One region of the Escherichia ruysiae genome, then DNA from elsewhere that is predicted to be linked to it. Evidence: predicted binding sites of a transcription regulator. Region 1 holds the regulator's gene; each other region holds the start of a gene.
What was found. The regulator PhoB, encoded in region 1, activates phosphate uptake and scavenging genes when phosphate is short. The targets are predictions, from matches to a motif close to CTGTCATAAAACTGNCNNAT.

Region 2: the regulator PhoB is predicted to act here: its motif matches at 3,854-3,873, upstream of kdgR (DNA-binding transcriptional regulator KdgR).
Region 3: the regulator PhoB is predicted to act here: its motif matches at 1,344-1,363, upstream of ugpB (sn-glycerol-3-phosphate ABC transporter substrate-binding protein UgpB).

The regions. Positions count from the first base shown of each region.
Region 1 is NZ_JAVIWS010000001.1:3,769,418-3,775,205, reverse strand. Features, by position in the region: gene phoR (phosphate regulon sensor histidine kinase PhoR) at 291-1,586, opposite strand; gene phoB (phosphate response regulator transcription factor PhoB) at 1,644-2,333, opposite strand; gene sbcD (exonuclease subunit SbcD) at 2,523-3,725, shown strand; gene sbcC (exonuclease subunit SbcC) at 3,722-5,788, shown strand, end outside.
Region 2 is NZ_JAVIWS010000001.1:83,973-89,760, forward strand. Features, by position in the region: gene prc (carboxy terminal-processing peptidase) at 1-1,216, shown strand, start outside; gene htpX (protease HtpX) at 1,408-2,289, shown strand; gene RGV86_RS00510 (MFS transporter) at 2,335-3,708, opposite strand; gene kdgR (DNA-binding transcriptional regulator KdgR) at 3,885-4,676, shown strand; gene RGV86_RS00520 (YobH family protein) at 4,818-5,057, opposite strand; gene mgrB (PhoP/PhoQ regulatory lipoprotein MgrB) at 5,215-5,358, shown strand; gene RGV86_RS00530 (YebO family protein) at 5,433-5,720, shown strand.
Region 3 is NZ_JAVIWS010000001.1:2,947,558-2,953,345, forward strand. Features, by position in the region: gene livG (high-affinity branched-chain amino acid ABC transporter ATP-binding protein LivG) at 1-368, shown strand, start outside; gene livF (high-affinity branched-chain amino acid ABC transporter ATP-binding protein LivF) at 370-1,083, shown strand; gene ugpB (sn-glycerol-3-phosphate ABC transporter substrate-binding protein UgpB) at 1,480-2,796, shown strand; gene ugpA (sn-glycerol-3-phosphate ABC transporter permease UgpA) at 3,018-3,905, shown strand; gene ugpE (sn-glycerol-3-phosphate ABC transporter permease UgpE) at 3,902-4,747, shown strand; gene ugpC (sn-glycerol 3-phosphate ABC transporter ATP binding protein UgpC) at 4,749-5,788, shown strand, end outside.

The DNA of each region.
Region 1 (5,788 bases):
GCGAAGAATAGTTTTTCGATTTACCGCGTGAATGCAGTCAGTATGACAGCACCTGAAGCGCAATTTAAACGCTTATAACGTTTTAAAGCAAGAAGGGATCTAAAAACCAGAGGGATATAACGATAAGAAATCACCAACCAGTATAAAACACTATTTCCGTGAAAAAGATATGGCTTATCATGCGAACAAAAAATCACCAGCCGGTGTAAAGTTCAGCGTCCATTTTTTGACTGCAAAGAAAAAAAGCCAGCATCGGCTGGCTTATGGCAACAAAAAATGACAAAGGCAGATTAATTGCTGTTTTTGGCAATTAAACGTTCCGGCAGAACAAAACTGAAACGCGTACCTTTGCCCACCGTACTGTCAATATTCAGGCGGCTTTCGTGGTGATTTACCGCATGTTTAACAATTGCTAACCCCAGTCCGCTACCGCCTGTTTGTCGGGAACGCGCTTTGTCTACACGATAAAAACGCTCGGTCAGGCGCGGAATATGCTCCGGTGCGATGCCCGGCCCATTATCTTCAACGCTAAATTCGGCACCGTGCGGCACTCGCTGCCAGCGTACCGTGATATGCGTGCCTTCTGGCGTGTGATTCACGGCGTTATAGACCAGGTTCGAAATCGCACTGCGTAGCTGATCTTCATTGCCAGACACTTTGAGGTCGTTATCTATTTCAAAGGTAAATGTCTGTTTTTTCTGGCTCAGAGTCTGAGCTTCGCGCTCAACAACGCGCAGCATCATCGGCACATCAACCTTTTCATTGAGCAACTGCGTCGGTGCGGCTTCGATTTTCGACAGTGTCAGTAACTGCTTCACCAGCCCTTCCATCCGCTGAGTCTGCTCGCGCATGGTGTGCAACGCTTTTTCGCGAACCGCGCCTTCCAGCGGTTGCTCATCCATCATCTCCAGGTAACCCTGTAACACCGTCAACGGCGTGCGTAACTCATGGCTTACGTTGGCAAAAAAGTTACGCCGCGCCCCTTCCAGTTGATGCATTTGCGTGACATCACGCGCCACCATCAGCAACTGTTTATGGGTATAAGGCATGACGCGAATTTCCAGATGCCGCCCGGTGTTGAGCACCAGATTGAGCGGGCGAGAAAAATCACGCGTTTTCAGATATTGCGTAAACTCCGGGTAACGCAGCAGGTTAAGGATGTTCTGCCCGTTATCTTCCGGCCAGCGCAGGCCAAGAATCTGTTGCGCCAGTCCGTTACACCAGAAAATACCGCCCTCTTCCGTGGTCAGCACCACCGCATCGGGCAGCGACTCCGCGCCACTACGAAAGCGTTTAATCAGATTGCCCAGCTCGCGGCGGCGTTTTTTATTTCGCAGCTGCATCTGGTGTAAGCCATATAGTAGCGGTTCCCAGCTACCACGCCCCGGTGGCGGCGTCATACTGCGATCAACCCACAGCCACCATGAAAGGCGCAATAAATTCCAGAAATGCCAGATAAGCAGTCCTGTTACCGATGCCAGCAAAAACCAGGGCAGGTAACCAAAAAATGCACCCAGGATGAAAGCCGGGAGGCAGCAAAGTAGCAGCTCCAGCACCAGCCTTTTCCACGACAGCCGTTCCAGCACGTAAGATACTCCAGTTATGAAATCATAAGCCCTGCTCTGCGTCCGATGAGCAAGGCGTTAAAAGCGGGTTGAAAAACGATATCCTGTACCGCGCACGGTCTGCACCATGCGGTCATGCCCGCCGGGCTCCAGTGCTTTACGCAGGCGACGAATGTGGACATCGACCGTGCGGTCTTCTACATACACGTTGGTTCCCCAGACGTGGTTTAATAGCTGCTCGCGGCTGTACACGCGCTCAGGATGCGTCATAAAAAAGTGCAGCAATTTAAATTCTGTCGGCCCCATCTCCAGCGGCTCTTCGCCCGCCATCACCCGGTGAGATGTCGGATCCAGACTTAGCCCCTGCATCTCGATCACCTCTTCCACCGCCATTGGCGAAATACGGCGCATTACCGCTTTGATTCGCGCCACCAGCTCCTTCGGCGAAAACGGCTTGGTGATATAGTCGTCCGCACCGGTTTCAAGACCACGCACGCGATCTTCTTCTTCCCCTCTGGCGGTCAACATCACCACTGGAATATCCCGGGTCATCGACTCGCGCTTAAGGTGTTTGATGAACTGGATACCCGAGCCGCCGGGTAACATCCAGTCGAGGAGAATCAAATCCGGCCAGGGTTCATTCAGTTGATTCACAGCACTGTCATAATCTTCCGCTTCGACCGGCTGAAAGCCATTTTGTTCGAGCACGAAGCAGACCATTTCGCGAATTGGAGCTTCATCTTCTACGACCAGAATACGTCTCGCCATGATTTGCCCTGTTGTAATAAATAGGTTGCGATCATTAATGCGACGCCATTATGCGTCAGATTTATGACAGATTTATGAAAAGCACGTCGCACATATCTTCAGGTTATTGATTTACGTGGCGCAGAAAAAAGCAAATGACACATCTGTTTGGGTATAATCGCGCCCATGCTTTTTCGCCAGAGAATCGTTATGCGCATCCTTCACACCTCAGACTGGCATCTCGGCCAGAACTTCTACAGTAAAAGCCGCGAAGCTGAACACCAGGCTTTTCTTGACTGGCTGCTGGAGACAGCACAAACCCATCAGGTGGATGCGATTATTGTTGCCGGTGATGTTTTCGATACCGGCTCGCCGCCCAGTTACGCCCGCACGTTATACAACCGTTTTGTTGTCAATTTACAGCAAACTGGCTGTCATCTGGTGGTACTGGCGGGAAACCATGACTCGGTCGCCACGTTGAATGAATCGCGCGATATCATGGCGTTCCTCAATACTACTGTGGTCGCCAGCGCCGGACATGCGCCGCAAATCTTGCCTCGTCGCGACGGGACGCCAGGCGCAGTGCTGTGTCCCATTCCTTTTTTACGCCCGCGTGACATTATTACCAGCCAGGCGGGACTTAACGGCATGGAAAAACAGCAACATTTGCTGGCAGCGATCACCGATTATTATCAACAACACTATGCAGATGCCTGCAAGCTGCGCGGCAATCAACCTCTTCCCATCATCGCCACGGGGCATTTAACGACTGTGGGTGCCAGTAAAAGTGATGCCGTGCGTGACATCTATATTGGCACGCTGGACGCGTTTCCGGCACAAAACTTTCCGCCAGCCGACTACATCGCGCTTGGACATATTCACCGCGCGCAAATTATTGGCGGCATGGAACATGTTCGCTATTGCGGATCCCCCATCCCACTGAGTTTTGATGAGTGCGGCAAGAGTAAATATGTCCATCTGGTAACTTTTTCAAACGGCAAATTAGAGAGCGTGGAAAACCTGAACGTACCGGTAACACAACCGATGGCGGTGCTGAAAGGCGATTTGGCGTCGATTACCGAACAGCTTGAACAATGGCGCGATGTGCCACAGGAACCACCTGTCTGGCTGGATATTGAAATCACTACCGATGAGTATCTGCATGATATTCAGCGCAAAATCCAGGCATTAACCGAATCACTGCCTGTCGAAGTATTGCTGGTACGCCGGAGTCGTGAACAGCGCGAGCGTGTGTTAGCCAGCCAACGGCGTGAAACCCTCAGCGAACTTAGCGTCGAAGATGTTTTTAATCGCCGTCTGGCACTGGAAGAACTTGATGAATCGCAGCATCAACGCTTGCAACATCTTTTCGCCACGACATTGCAGACCCTCGCCGGAGAACACGAAGCATGAAAATTCTCAGCCTGCGCCTGAAAAACCTGAACTCATTAAAAGGCGAATGGAAGATTGATTTCACCCGCGAGCCGTTCGCCAGCAACGGGCTGTTTGCAATTACCGGCCCGACCGGTGCGGGGAAAACCACCCTGCTGGACGCCATTTGTCTGGCGCTGTATCACGAAACTCCGCGCCTCTCTAACGTTTCACAATCGCAAAATGATCTCATGACCCGCGATACCGCCGAATGTCTGGCGGAGGTGGAGTTTGAAGTGAAAGGTGAAGCGTATCGCGCGTTCTGGAGCCAGAATCGGGCGCGTAACCAACCCGACGGTAATTTGCAGGTACCACGCGTAGAGCTGGCGCGCTGCGCAGACGGCAAAATTCTCGCCGACAAAGTGAAAGATAAGCTGGAACTGACGGCGACGTTAACCGGGCTGGATTACGGGCGTTTCACCCGTTCGATGCTGCTTTCGCAGGGACAATTTGCTGCCTTCCTCAATGCCAAACCGAAAGAACGAGCGGAATTGCTGGAGGAGTTAACCGGCACCGAAATTTACGGTCAAATCTCCGCGATGGTCTTTGAACAGCATAAATCGGCCCGTACTGAGCTGGAAAAACTGCAAGCGCAGGCCAGCGGTGTCGCATTATTAGCGCCAGAACAAGTGCAATCGCTGACAGAAAGTTTGCAGGTACTCACTGACGAAGAAAAACAGTTACTCGTCACACAGCAGCAAGAACAACAATCGCTTAACTGGTTAACGCGTCTGGATGAATTGCAAAAAGACGCCAGCCGCCGTCAGCAGGCACTGCAACAGGTGTTAGCCGAGGAAGAAAAAGCGCAACCTCAACTGGCGGCGCTCAGTCTGGCACAACCGGCACGAAATCTTCGTCCGCACTGGGAACGCATCGCAGAACACACTGCGGCACTAACGCATACTCGTCAGCAGATTGAAGAAGTAAATACTCGCTTACAGCGCACAATGGCGCTTCGCGCAAATATTCGTCACCACGCGGCGAAGCAGTCGGCAGAATTACAACAGCAGCAACAAAATCTGAATGCGTGGTTACACGAACACGACCGCTTCCGGCAGTGGAATAACGAACTGGCGGGTTGGCGGGCGCAGTTCGCCCAACAGGCCAGCGATCGCAAGTATCTGCGGCAATGGCAACAGCAATTAACCCATGCAGAGCAAAAACTTAATGCTCTTCCGGCGATCTCTTTAACTTTAACCGCCGCCGAAGTTGCCGCTGCGCAGGCACAACATGCCGAACAACGTCCGCTGCGTCAGCGCCTGAGCGCACTATATGGGCAGATTGTTCCCCAGCAAAAACGCCTGTCGCAGCTACAGGCCGCTATTCAGAGCGTTACGCAGGAACAGACACAACGTAACGCCGCGCTCACTGAAATGCGCCAACGTTATAAAGAAAAGACGCAACAGCTTGCCGATGTCAAAACCATTTGCGAGCAGGAAGCACGCATCAAAACCCTGGAAGCTCAACGTGCGCAGTTACAGGCAGGTCAGCCTTGCCCACTTTGTGGTTCCACCAGCCACCCGGCGGTCGAGGCGTATCGGGCGCTGGAACCGGGGGTTAATCAGTCTCGATTACTGGCGCTGGAAAATGAAGTTAAAAAGCTCGGTGAAGAAGGCGCGGCGCTACGTGGGCAACTGGACGCCTTAACGAAGCAGCTTCAGCGGGATGAGAACGAAGCACAAAGCCTCCGACAAGATGAGCAAGCACTTACTCAGGAATGGCATACACTAACTGCCAGCCTCAGTATCACCTTGCAGCCGCAGGACGATATTCAACCATGGCTTGCCACCCAGGAAGAGCATGAAAAGCAACTGCAATTACTCAATCAGCGTCATGAATTACAGGAGCAAATTGCCGCGCACAATCAACAAATTATCCAGTATCAACAACAGATTGAACAACGCCATCAGCAACTCTCTGCGGCGTTAACGGGTTACGCGCTGGCACTGCCACAGGAAGATGAAGAAGAGAGCTGGTTGGCGACACGTCAGCAAGAAGCGCAGGGCTGGCAGCAGCGCCAGAACGAATTAACCGAGCTGCAAAAC
Region 2 (5,788 bases), 3.7 Mb from region 1:
TGGTGACAAAATTGTCGGTGTCGGACAAACCGGTAAACCGATGGTTGACGTGATCGGCTGGCGTCTTGATGATGTCGTTGCCTTAATCAAAGGGCCGAAAGGCAGTAAGGTTCGTCTGGAAATTCTGCCTGCGGGTAAAGGGACCAAGACCCGGACAGTAACGCTGACGCGTGAACGTATTCGTCTGGAAGACCGTGCAGTTAAAATGTCTGTGAAGACTGTCGGTAAAGAAAAAGTCGGTGTGCTGGATATTCCGGGCTTCTATGTTGGCTTGACGGACGATGTCAAAGTTCAACTGCAGAAACTGGAAAAACAAAATGTCAGCAGTGTCATTATCGACCTACGCAGCAACGGCGGGGGGGCGCTGACTGAAGCGGTATCGCTCTCTGGGCTGTTTATTCCATCAGGTCCGATTGTGCAGGTTCGTGATAACAACGGCAAGGTTCGCGAAGATAGCGATAACGACGGTCAGGTTTTCTATAAAGGCCCGTTAGTGGTGCTGGTTGACCGTTTCAGTGCTTCGGCTTCGGAAATCTTTGCTGCTGCCATGCAGGATTACGGTCGTGCGCTGGTTGTGGGTGAACCGACATTTGGTAAAGGCACAGTCCAGCAGTATCGTTCTCTGAACCGTATCTACGATCAGATGTTACGTCCTGAATGGCCGGCGTTGGGTTCAGTACAGTACACAATCCAGAAATTCTATCGCGTTAACGGCGGCAGTACGCAACGTAAAGGCGTAACGCCAGATATCATCATGCCTACGGGCAATGAAGAGACGGAAACCGGTGAGAAATTCGAAGATAACGCGCTACCGTGGGATAGCATTGACGCTGCAACCTATGTGAAATCTGGAGACTTAACGGCGTTTGAACCGGAGTTGCTGAAGGAACATAATGCGCGTATCGCGAAGGATCCTGAGTTCCAGAACATCATGAAGGATATCGCTCGCTTCAACGCCATGAAGGACAAACGCAACATCGTTTCTCTGAATTACGCTGTGCGTGAAAAAGAGAATAACGAAGATGATGCGACGCGTCTGGCGCGGTTGAACGATCGCTTTAAACGCGAAGGAAAACCGGAGTTGAAGAAACTGGACGATCTGCCAAAAGATTACAAGGAGCCAGATCCGTATCTGGATGAAACAGTGAACATCGCGCTTGATTTGGCGCGTCTGGAAAAAGCCAGACCTGCGGAACAGCCCGCCCCCGTCAAGTAACATCAATCAGGCACAAGAAATTGTGCCTGATTTTTTAACAGTGGCAAGATGCCGTAAATCAGATGCTACAAAATGTAAAGTTGTGTCTTTCTGGTGACTTACGCGCTATCCGGACTTGAAAATAGTCACGTAGCCCATACGATGTGGGTATCGCATATTGCGTTTTGTTAAACTGAGGTAAAAAGAAAATTATGATGCGAATCGCGCTCTTCCTGCTAACGAACCTGGCCGTGATGGTCGTTTTCGGGCTGGTACTGAGCCTGACAGGGATACAGTCGAGCAGTGTTCAGGGGCTGATGATTATGGCCTTGCTGTTCGGTTTTGGTGGTTCCTTCGTTTCGCTTCTGATGTCCAAATGGATGGCATTACGATCTGTTGGCGGGGAAGTGATCGAGCAACCGCGTAACGAAAGGGAACGTTGGCTGATCAATACTGTTGCAACCCAGGCGCGTCAGGCTGGAATTGCTATGCCGCAAGTGGCTATCTACCATGCGCCGGATATCAACGCCTTTGCAACCGGTGCGCGCCGTGATGCCTCTCTGGTTGCTGTCAGCACCGGTTTGTTGCAAAACATGAGCCCGGATGAAGCCGAGGCAGTAATCGCTCACGAAATTAGCCACATTGCCAATGGTGATATGGTTACGATGACGCTGATTCAGGGGGTGGTGAACACCTTCGTTATCTTTATTTCTCGTATTCTCGCGCAACTGGCCGCTGGCTTCATGGGCGGTAACCGTGACGAAGGTGAAGAGAGCAACGGTAACCCGCTGATCTACTTTGCAGTCGCGACGGTGCTGGAACTGGTATTTGGTATTCTGGCGAGCATTATTACCATGTGGTTCTCGCGTCATCGTGAATTCCACGCCGATGCGGGTTCAGCGAAACTGGTTGGCCGTGAAAAAATGATTGCCGCGCTGCAGCGTCTTAAAACCAGCTATGAGCCGCAAGAAGCAACGAGCATGATGGCTTTCTGCATTAACGGTAAGTCAAAATCGCTCAGTGAGCTGTTCATGACTCACCCGCCGCTGGATAAACGTATTGAAGCTCTGCGCACCGGTGAATACCTGAAGTAATATGAAGTAAATGCTAAAAAGCGCGTCCTGGTCGACGCGCTTTTTTTATGCCTGGGATCGTGGCTGGGTAATCCGTAACCCACTGACGCAGGCAGCAATCACAGCCAGAATAGCCGCAGTCATCAGCGAGACGTGCGTACCATTATCGCCAAACTGATTTAACATCAGAGCCACCAGAGCCGCGCCGCTACTCTGACCAAGCAGACGAGCTGTACCTAACATGCCACTGGCACCACCGCTACGTTCGCGAGGGGCGGAGGTAATAATGGTGTGGTTATTGGGGGACTGAAATAAGCCAAATCCAGCGCCGCATAAGATCATTGGCCAGATAATGTTGATATCCGCAGGAGAAGCGGGCAGCAGAACCAGTGAAAACAGACCCGCTGCCATAATGAACAAACCTAAAGCACCCAGCAATCCTGCATGTACGCGCTCTATCAGATAGCCTGCCAGCGGTGCCATCACCATGGTAGCTAACGGCCACGGCGTCAGGAGTAAACCCGTTTCTACTTCACTGCGCCCAAGCACGGTTTGCAGGTAAAAGGGCAGAGAAACCATTGCCAACATCTGTGCGCAGAAAGAGCAAATAGACGTGCAAATAGAAAGTGAAAACAGCGGAATGCGCAGTAAATCCACCGGTAGCAGCGGTACGGGAAGAGAAAGCTGGCGGCGAATAAAGAATATACCCACGACAACCATTACCGCCAGTTCTGCTGCAATCAACGTCAGCGATTGCCCCTGAGCGAAACCACTCAACGCAGTAATAAGCAGGCCGAAGGTTAACGCATTCATTACTGCACTGGGCAGGTCAAAACGAGGTTTACTGGAACGCGATCCATTAGGTGGCAGAAAACGTATCGCCAGAAGCAGAGCGATAATACCCAACGGCACGTTGATTAAAAATAACCATTTCCAGGAAGCAAAGGAAAGAATTGCCGCTGCAATTGTCGGACCGGCAGCCGAGGAGACGGCAACAATAAACGAGTTAATTCCCATCCCCCTACCCAGAAAACGCTGCGGGTAGATCAGGCGGATAAGTGCAGTATTGACGCTCATCAGTGCTGCGCCGCCGAAACCTTGTATTACACGCGCCAGGGTGAGCATTTGCAGCGAATCAGAAAGGGCGCAGAACAGCGAAGACAACAGAAAAACGACCAATCCGCATTTATAAATACGTCGATAGCCAAACATATCTCCCAGAAACGAGAATGAGAGCAGAGAGACGACAATGGCAATTTGATAGGCGTTCACTACCCAGATGGAGCTGGCTGGCGTGGCATGAAGGTCTGTGGCGATTGTTGGCAAGGCGACGTTAGCGATAGCGCCGTCGAGGACCGCCATCGAAATACCAATAATAATGGTTAAAATCGCGCCGTATCGCTGAGGCAACGGCAGACCATCGGCCTGAACTTTTGGCATAGGAATTTTATATCTTTTGGTAATAATCAACAGGGGTATGATTCTAGCACTGATATTCACGGCGAATGTCGCAGAATTGTAACTAACCGGCAAAAGATGGATTGCGACCACCCTGGCACGAAATTATAATAAAAAACAGTTCTGATTTTTATAAAACACTCGCAATGAGGTGATAAATGGCTAACGCAGATCTGGATAAACAGCCTGATTCTGTATCTTCTGTACTGAAAGTTTTTGGCATTTTGCAGGCGCTGGGCGAAGAGCGTGAAATAGGGATAACCGAGCTGTCACAGCGCGTCATGATGTCAAAAAGCACCGTTTATCGCTTTTTACAGACCATGAAAACCCTGGGCTACGTGGCGCAGGAAGGGGAGTCAGAGAAATATTCGCTGACCCTGAAATTGTTTGAACTGGGCGCCCGCGCGTTACAAAATGTTGATCTTATTCGTAGCGCAGATATCCAGATGCGTGAGCTTTCCCGCCTGACCAAAGAGACCATCCACCTTGGCGCGCTGGATGAAGACAGCATTGTTTACATCCACAAAATTGACTCTATGTACAATTTGCGCATGTATTCTCGGGTTGGTCGTCGTAATCCGCTTTACAGTACTGCGATTGGTAAAGTATTGCTGGCCTGGCGCGATCGTGATGAAGTGAAGCAAATCCTTGAGGGCGTTGAGTATAAACGCAGTACCGATCGTACCATTACCAGCACAGAAGCGTTATTACCGGTGTTGGATCTGGTGCGTGAGCAAGGTTATGGCGAAGATAACGAAGAGCAGGAGGAGGGGCTGCGCTGTATCGCAGTTCCGGTATTTGACCGCTTTGGCGTGGTTATTGCTGGTTTGAGTATTTCCTTCCCGACCCTGCGTTTTTCTGAGGAGCGTTTGCAGGAGTACGTGACTATGCTGCATACGGCGGCGCGTAAAATTTCCTCTCAAATGGGGTATCACGACTATCCGTTCTGATTAGAGGAAGAACCTGTCTGTATAATATTCAGACAGGTTCTGTATTTCGCGTGGGTTAAATAAAGTTACAAATGGCGTAACATAGTACGCTATGGCGATGAATGTACTTTTTATCTTCGGTTTAAGTAGTTATTTATGCCTTTAGCCATTATCTACAACGTTATTGCTTTTACGTAACAGCGGGCAATCTGTTATTCCGAAAAGCCCACTTTTAGTGTGTAGGTATTGTACCGTGCTGGTGCCTCTGGCGGTCAGATAGGAACATTGCAAACCTAACCCAGCGGCATTCTCCTTGCTTCCAATCAGAACGCCATATCCGCTTAGTAATAATCCTGTCCATACCAGTGCTATCAACATAATTGTGCGAATAATGAATCGCATTATGACCTCATCTCTTTTTTGTTCGCCTAATCGTAGCGGTAATATGGGCTGAAGCAAGCGTATAGTTCCGAAAAAGCACGAATATCGACATAGTTAGGCGCTGTTTAACTAACGCATGATAGTTTAATGACATAAGGTAGTTTAAACGGAGACTGGAGTGAAAAAGTTTCGATGGGGCGTTCTGGTTGTCGCTGTGCTGGCTTGCTTGCTGCTATGGGCGCAGGTGTTCAATATGATGTGCGATCAGGACGTACAATTTTTCAACGGAATTTGTACCATCAATCAATTTATCCCGTGGTGATATCATTTTTTCAACGGTAGATTTCCTTCCTGTGTGGCAGTGGTAGAATGGCGCCTCTACTTAGAGGTGGTGAAATGAACGAAGTTGTAAATTCAGGCGTGATGAACATTGCGTCTTTGGTTGTATCGGTGGTAGTTCTCGCTATTGGGCTCATCTTGTGGTTTTTCATCAACCGTGCCAGTTCACGGACTAACGAACAGATTGAACTTCTTGAGGCATTGCTGGATCAGCAAAAACGGCAAAATGCGCTGTTACGTCGTTTGTGCGAAGCAAGCGAACCTGAAAAAACAGATACCAGTGCTGCAGAGAACCAAAAAGCGGCTGAAGATGACGATATCATCCGCCTGGTAGCTGAACGGTAATCCGTCCTCAAATTTGAGTAACCCTGGTGTTAACGGGTTACTCATCTTATCATTCATATATGCACTAT
Region 3 (5,788 bases), 820 kb from region 1:
CCGCAACCTGGCTTGAGCGCATTGGTTTGCTGGAACACGCTAACCGTCAGGCGAGTAACCTGGCCTACGGTGACCAACGCCGTCTTGAAATTGCCCGCTGCATGGTGACGCAGCCGGAGATTTTAATGCTTGACGAACCTGCGGCAGGTCTTAACCCGAAAGAGACTAAAGAACTGGATGAGCTGATTGCCGAACTGCGTAACCATCACAACACCACTATCTTGTTGATTGAACACGATATGAAGCTGGTGATGGGGATTTCAGACAGAATTTACGTGGTCAATCAGGGGACGCCACTGGCAAACGGTACGCCGGAGCAGATCCGTAATAACCCGGACGTGATCCGTGCCTATTTAGGTGAGGCATAAGATGGAAAAAGTCATGTTGTCCTTTGACAAAGTCAGCGCCCACTACGGCAAAATCCAGGCGCTGCATGAGGTGAGCCTGCATATCAATCAGGGCGAGATTGTCACCCTCATTGGCGCGAACGGGGCGGGGAAAACCACCTTGCTCGGCACATTATGCGGCGACCCGCGCGCCACCAGCGGGCGAATTGTGTTTGATGATAAAGACATTACCGACTGGCAGACGGCGAAAATCATGCGTGAAGCGGTAGCGATTGTCCCGGAAGGGCGTCGTGTCTTCTCACGAATGACGGTGGAAGAGAACCTGGCAATGGGCGGCTTCTTTGCCGAACGCGACCAGTTTCAGGAGCGCATAAAGTGGGTGTATGAGCTGTTCCCGCGTCTGCATGAGCGCCGTATTCAGCGGGCGGGCACCATGTCCGGCGGTGAACAGCAGATGCTGGCGATTGGTCGTGCGCTGATGAGCAACCCGCGTTTGTTGTTGCTTGATGAGCCATCGCTCGGGCTGGCGCCGATTATCATCCAGCAAATTTTCGACACCATCGAGCAGCTGCGCGAGCAGGGGATGACTATCTTCCTCGTCGAGCAGAACGCCAACCAGGCGCTAAAGCTGGCGGATCGCGGCTACGTGCTGGAAAACGGCCATGTGGTGCTCTCCGATACCGGCGACGCGCTGCTGGCGAACGAAGCGGTGAGAAGCGCGTATTTAGGCGGGTAATAACACGTTGATTGATAAGGAGTCAAAAGACTCCTTTGAGACAGCTGACAAATGTAAAAATGCCTGATGCGCTGCGCTTATCAGGCCTACTGGGTGAGTTGCAATATATTGAATTTGTACGATCTTGTAGGCCAGATAAGGCGTTTACGCTGCATCCGGCATGAAACGATGAGCAATCTGTAGAGTTTGATTCAGACCTTCTATTTTCCCGCTTATCCGTGTCCCATCTCCCATTTTCCCTCACCCGCGCCGTCACTGCCTTGTCATCTTTCTGACACCTTACTATCTTACAAATGTAACAAAAAAGTTATTTTTCTGTAATTCGAGCATGTCATGTTACCCCGCGAGCATAAAACGCGTGAATTCGCGCATTCGGTACAACAAGAGAGATAAACGATGAAACCGTTACATTATACAGCTTCAGCACTGGCGCTCGGACTGGCGTTAATGGGGAATGCACAGGCAGTGACGACCATTCCGTTCTGGCATTCTATGGAAGGGGAACTGGGTAAAGAGGTGGATTCTCTGGCTCAACGTTTTAACGCCGAAAATCCGGATTACAAAATTGTACCGACCTACAAAGGCAACTACGAACAGAATTTAAGCGCGGGGATTGCCGCATTTCGTACCGGCAACGCGCCGGCTATTTTGCAGGTTTATGAAGTTGGCACCGCTACCATGATGGCGTCGAAAGCCATTAAACCGGTATATGACGTGTTTAAAGAGGCGGGGATTCAATTCGATGAATCGCAGTTTGTGCCGACGGTTTCCGGTTACTACTCCGACAGCAAAACGGGCCACTTACTCTCCCAGCCGTTCAACAGCTCGACCCCCGTACTCTATTACAACAAAGACGCCTTCAAGAAAGCAGGATTAGACCCGGAACAGCCGCCGAAAACCTGGCAGGATCTGGCGGACTATGCCGCAAAACTGAAAGCCTCCGGTATGAAGTGCGGCTACGCCAGCGGCTGGCAGGGCTGGATCCAACTGGAAAACTTTAGCGCCTGGAACGGTCTGCCGTTTGCCAGCAAAAACAACGGTTTTGACGGCACGGACGCGGTGCTGGAGTTCAACAAGCCGGAGCAGGTGAAACACATCGCCATGCTCGAAGAGATGAACAAGAAGGGTGATTTCAGCTACGTCGGGCGTAAGGATGAATCCACCGAGAAGTTCTATAACGGTGATTGCGCGATGACCACCGCCTCTTCCGGTTCGCTTGCCAACATTCGCGAGTACGCCAAATTCAACTACGGCGTAGGCATGATGCCTTACGACGCCGATGCGAAAGATGCGCCACAAAATGCCATTATCGGCGGAGCCAGCCTGTGGGTGATGCAGGGCAAAGATAAAGAAACGTATACCGGCGTGGCGAAGTTCCTCGACTTCCTCGCGAAGCCAGAAAACGCTGCTGAGTGGCATCAGAAAACCGGTTATCTGCCGATCACCAAAGCGGCGTATGACCTGACCCGTGAGCAGGGCTTTTACGAGAAAAACCCAGGGGCGGATACCGCGACGCGTCAGATGCTGAACAAGCCGCCGTTGCCGTTCACCAAAGGGCTGCGTCTGGGCAACATGCCGCAGATCCGCGTGATTGTGGATGAAGAGCTGGAGAGCGTGTGGACCGGCAAGAAGACGCCACAGCAGGCGCTGGATACTGCCGTTGAGCGTGGGAATCAGTTACTGCGCCGCTTTGAGCAGTCTACGAAGTCTTAATTCTCTTACCCTCACCCTAACCCTCTCCCTAAGGGAGAGGGGACCGATCGGCGTGGTGGAAAAGTGCCGTGTCGGTTTGTCACTTCGTTCTGAAGGCGAAGGGAACCACCCGGCGTGGTAGAGCGAAGTTGACTCAATGGCAAAACGCCGCACCGCTTTTCTCCCTCGCCCCTTTGGGGAGAGGGCCGGGGTGAGGGGAACACAACACGAAGAGTTTATTTATGTCATCATCCCGTCCGGTGTTCCGCTCGCGCTGGCTGCCCTATTTGCTGGTCGCGCCGCAGCTCATCATCACCGTTATCTTTTTTATCTGGCCTGCGGGCGAAGCGTTGTGGTACTCGCTACAAAGCGTCGATCCGTTTGGTTTCTCCAGCCAGTTTGTCGGTCTGGATAACTTCGTCACGCTGTTTCATGACAGCTACTATCTCGACTCCTTCTGGACGACGATAAAATTCAGTGCCTTTGTCACTGTCAGCGGTTTGCTGGTATCGCTGTTCTTCGCGGCGCTGGTGGAGTACATCGTGCGCGGCAGTCGTTTCTATCAAACCTTGATGCTGCTGCCGTATGCCGTGGCTCCCGCCGTTGCCGCCGTATTGTGGATCTTCCTGTTTAACCCCGGCCGTGGGCTGATCACCCATTTTCTCGCTGAGTTCGGCTACGACTGGAACCACGCGCAAAACAGCGGTCAGGCAATGTTTCTGGTGGTGTTTGCCTCGGTGTGGAAGCAAATCAGCTACAACTTTCTGTTCTTCTATGCCGCGCTGCAATCCATTCCCCGTTCGTTGATCGAAGCCGCAGCCATCGACGGTGCAGGGCCGATTCGCCGCTTCTTTAAGATTGCTCTGCCGCTTATCGCTCCGGTGAGTTTCTTCCTGCTGGTGGTGAACCTGGTGTACGCCTTCTTCGACACCTTCCCGGTGATCGACGCCGCCACGTCCGGCGGGCCGGTTCAGGCTACCACGACGCTGATTTATAAGATCTACCGCGAAGGCTTTACCGGGCTGGATCTGGCTTCGTCTGCCGCGCAGTCGGTGGTGTTGATGTTCCTCGTCATCGTGCTGACGGTGGTGCAGTTCCGCTATGTTGAAAGCAAGGTGCGTTACCAATGATTGAGAACCGTCCGTGGCTGACGATATTCAGCCATACCATGCTGATCCTCGGGATCGCGGTGATCCTCTTCCCGCTGTACGTGGCGTTTGTCGCGGCAACGCTGGATAAACAAGCCGTCTACGCCGCGCCGATGACGCTAATTCCTGGCACACATCTGCTGGAAAACATCCACAACATCTGGGTGAACGGGGTAGGCACGAATAGCGCGCCGTTCTGGCGGATGTTGCTTAACAGCTTCGTGATGGCGTTCAGCATTACGCTCGGCAAAATTACCGTCTCGATGCTTTCGGCATTTGCTATTGTCTGGTTTCGTTTTCCGCTGCGTAACCTCTTCTTCTGGATGATTTTTATCACCCTGATGCTGCCGGTTGAAGTGCGTATTTTCCCGACGGTAGAAGTCATTGCCAATCTGAAGATGCTCGACAGCTATGCAGGTTTAACGCTGCCGCTGATGGCCTCGGCGACCGCCACCTTCCTGTTCCGCCAGTTCTTTATGACGCTGCCGGATGAGCTGGTGGAAGCCGCGCGGATCGACGGCGCGTCGCCAATGCGCTTCTTTTGCGACATTGTTTTTCCGTTGTCGAAAACCAATCTGGCGGCGCTGTTTGTGATCACCTTTATCTACGGCTGGAACCAGTATCTGTGGCCGCTGCTGATTATTACCGACGTTGATCTCGGCACTACCGTTGCAGGGATCAAAGGGATGATTGCCACAGGCGAAGGCACCACGGAATGGAACTCGGTGATGGCGGCGATGTTGTTAACTCTGATCCCACCAGTAGTGATTGTTTTAGTGATGCAGCGTGCCTTCGTGCGCGGCCTGGTCGATAGTGAGAAATAAGATGGCAGGACTGAAATTACAGGCAGTAACCAAAAGTTGGGATGGCAAAACCCAGGTGATTAAACCGCTGACCCTTGATGTGGCGGATGGCGAATTTATCGTGATGGTCGGGCCGTCTGGCTGCGGGAAATCCACGCTGCTGCGCATGGTTGCCGGGCTGGAGCGGGTAACGGAAGGCGATATCTGGATCAACAATGAGCGTGTGACCGAAATGGAGCCGAAAGATCGCGGGATTGCGATGGTGTTCCAGAACTATGCGCTTTATCCGCATATGAGCGTCGAAGAAAACATGGCGTGGGGGCTGAAAATTCGCGGCATGGGCAAGCAGCAAATAGCCGAGCGCGTTAAAGAAGCGGCGCGCATTCTGGAGCTGGACGCTCTGCTCAAACGTCGCCCGCGCGAGCTTTCCGGCGGTCAGCGCCAGCGTGTAGCGATGGGCCGCGCGATTGTGCGCGATCCGGCGGTATTTTTGTTTGATGAGCCGCTCTCGAACCTTGATGCCAAGCTGCGCGTGCAGATGCGCCTTGAGTTGCAGCAATTGCACCGTCGCCTGAAAACGACTTCACTCTACGTTACTCACGATCAGGTTGAGGCGATGACGCTCGCTCAGCGGGTGATGGTGATGAACGGCGGCGTTGCCGAACAGATTGGCACGCCGGTTGAAGTGTATGAAAAGCCCGCCAGCCTGTTTGTGGCGAGTTTTATCGGCAGTCCAGCGATGAACCTGCTGACAGGCCGCGTGAATAACGAAGGCACGTACTTCGAACTGGACGGCGGTATCGCGCTGCCGCTAAACGGTAGCTACCGGCAGTATGCCGGACGTAAAATGACCCTCGGTATTCGCCCGGAACATATTGCGTTAAGCTCGCAGGCAGAAGGCGGCGTGCCGCTGGTGATGGACACGCTGGAGATCCTCGGTGCAGATAACCTGGCGCACGGACGCTGGGGCGAACAGAAGCTGGTGGTAAGACTGGCGCATCAGGAGCGCCCGATGGCAGGCAGTACGCTATGGCTGCATCTGCCGGAAAATCAGCTACATCT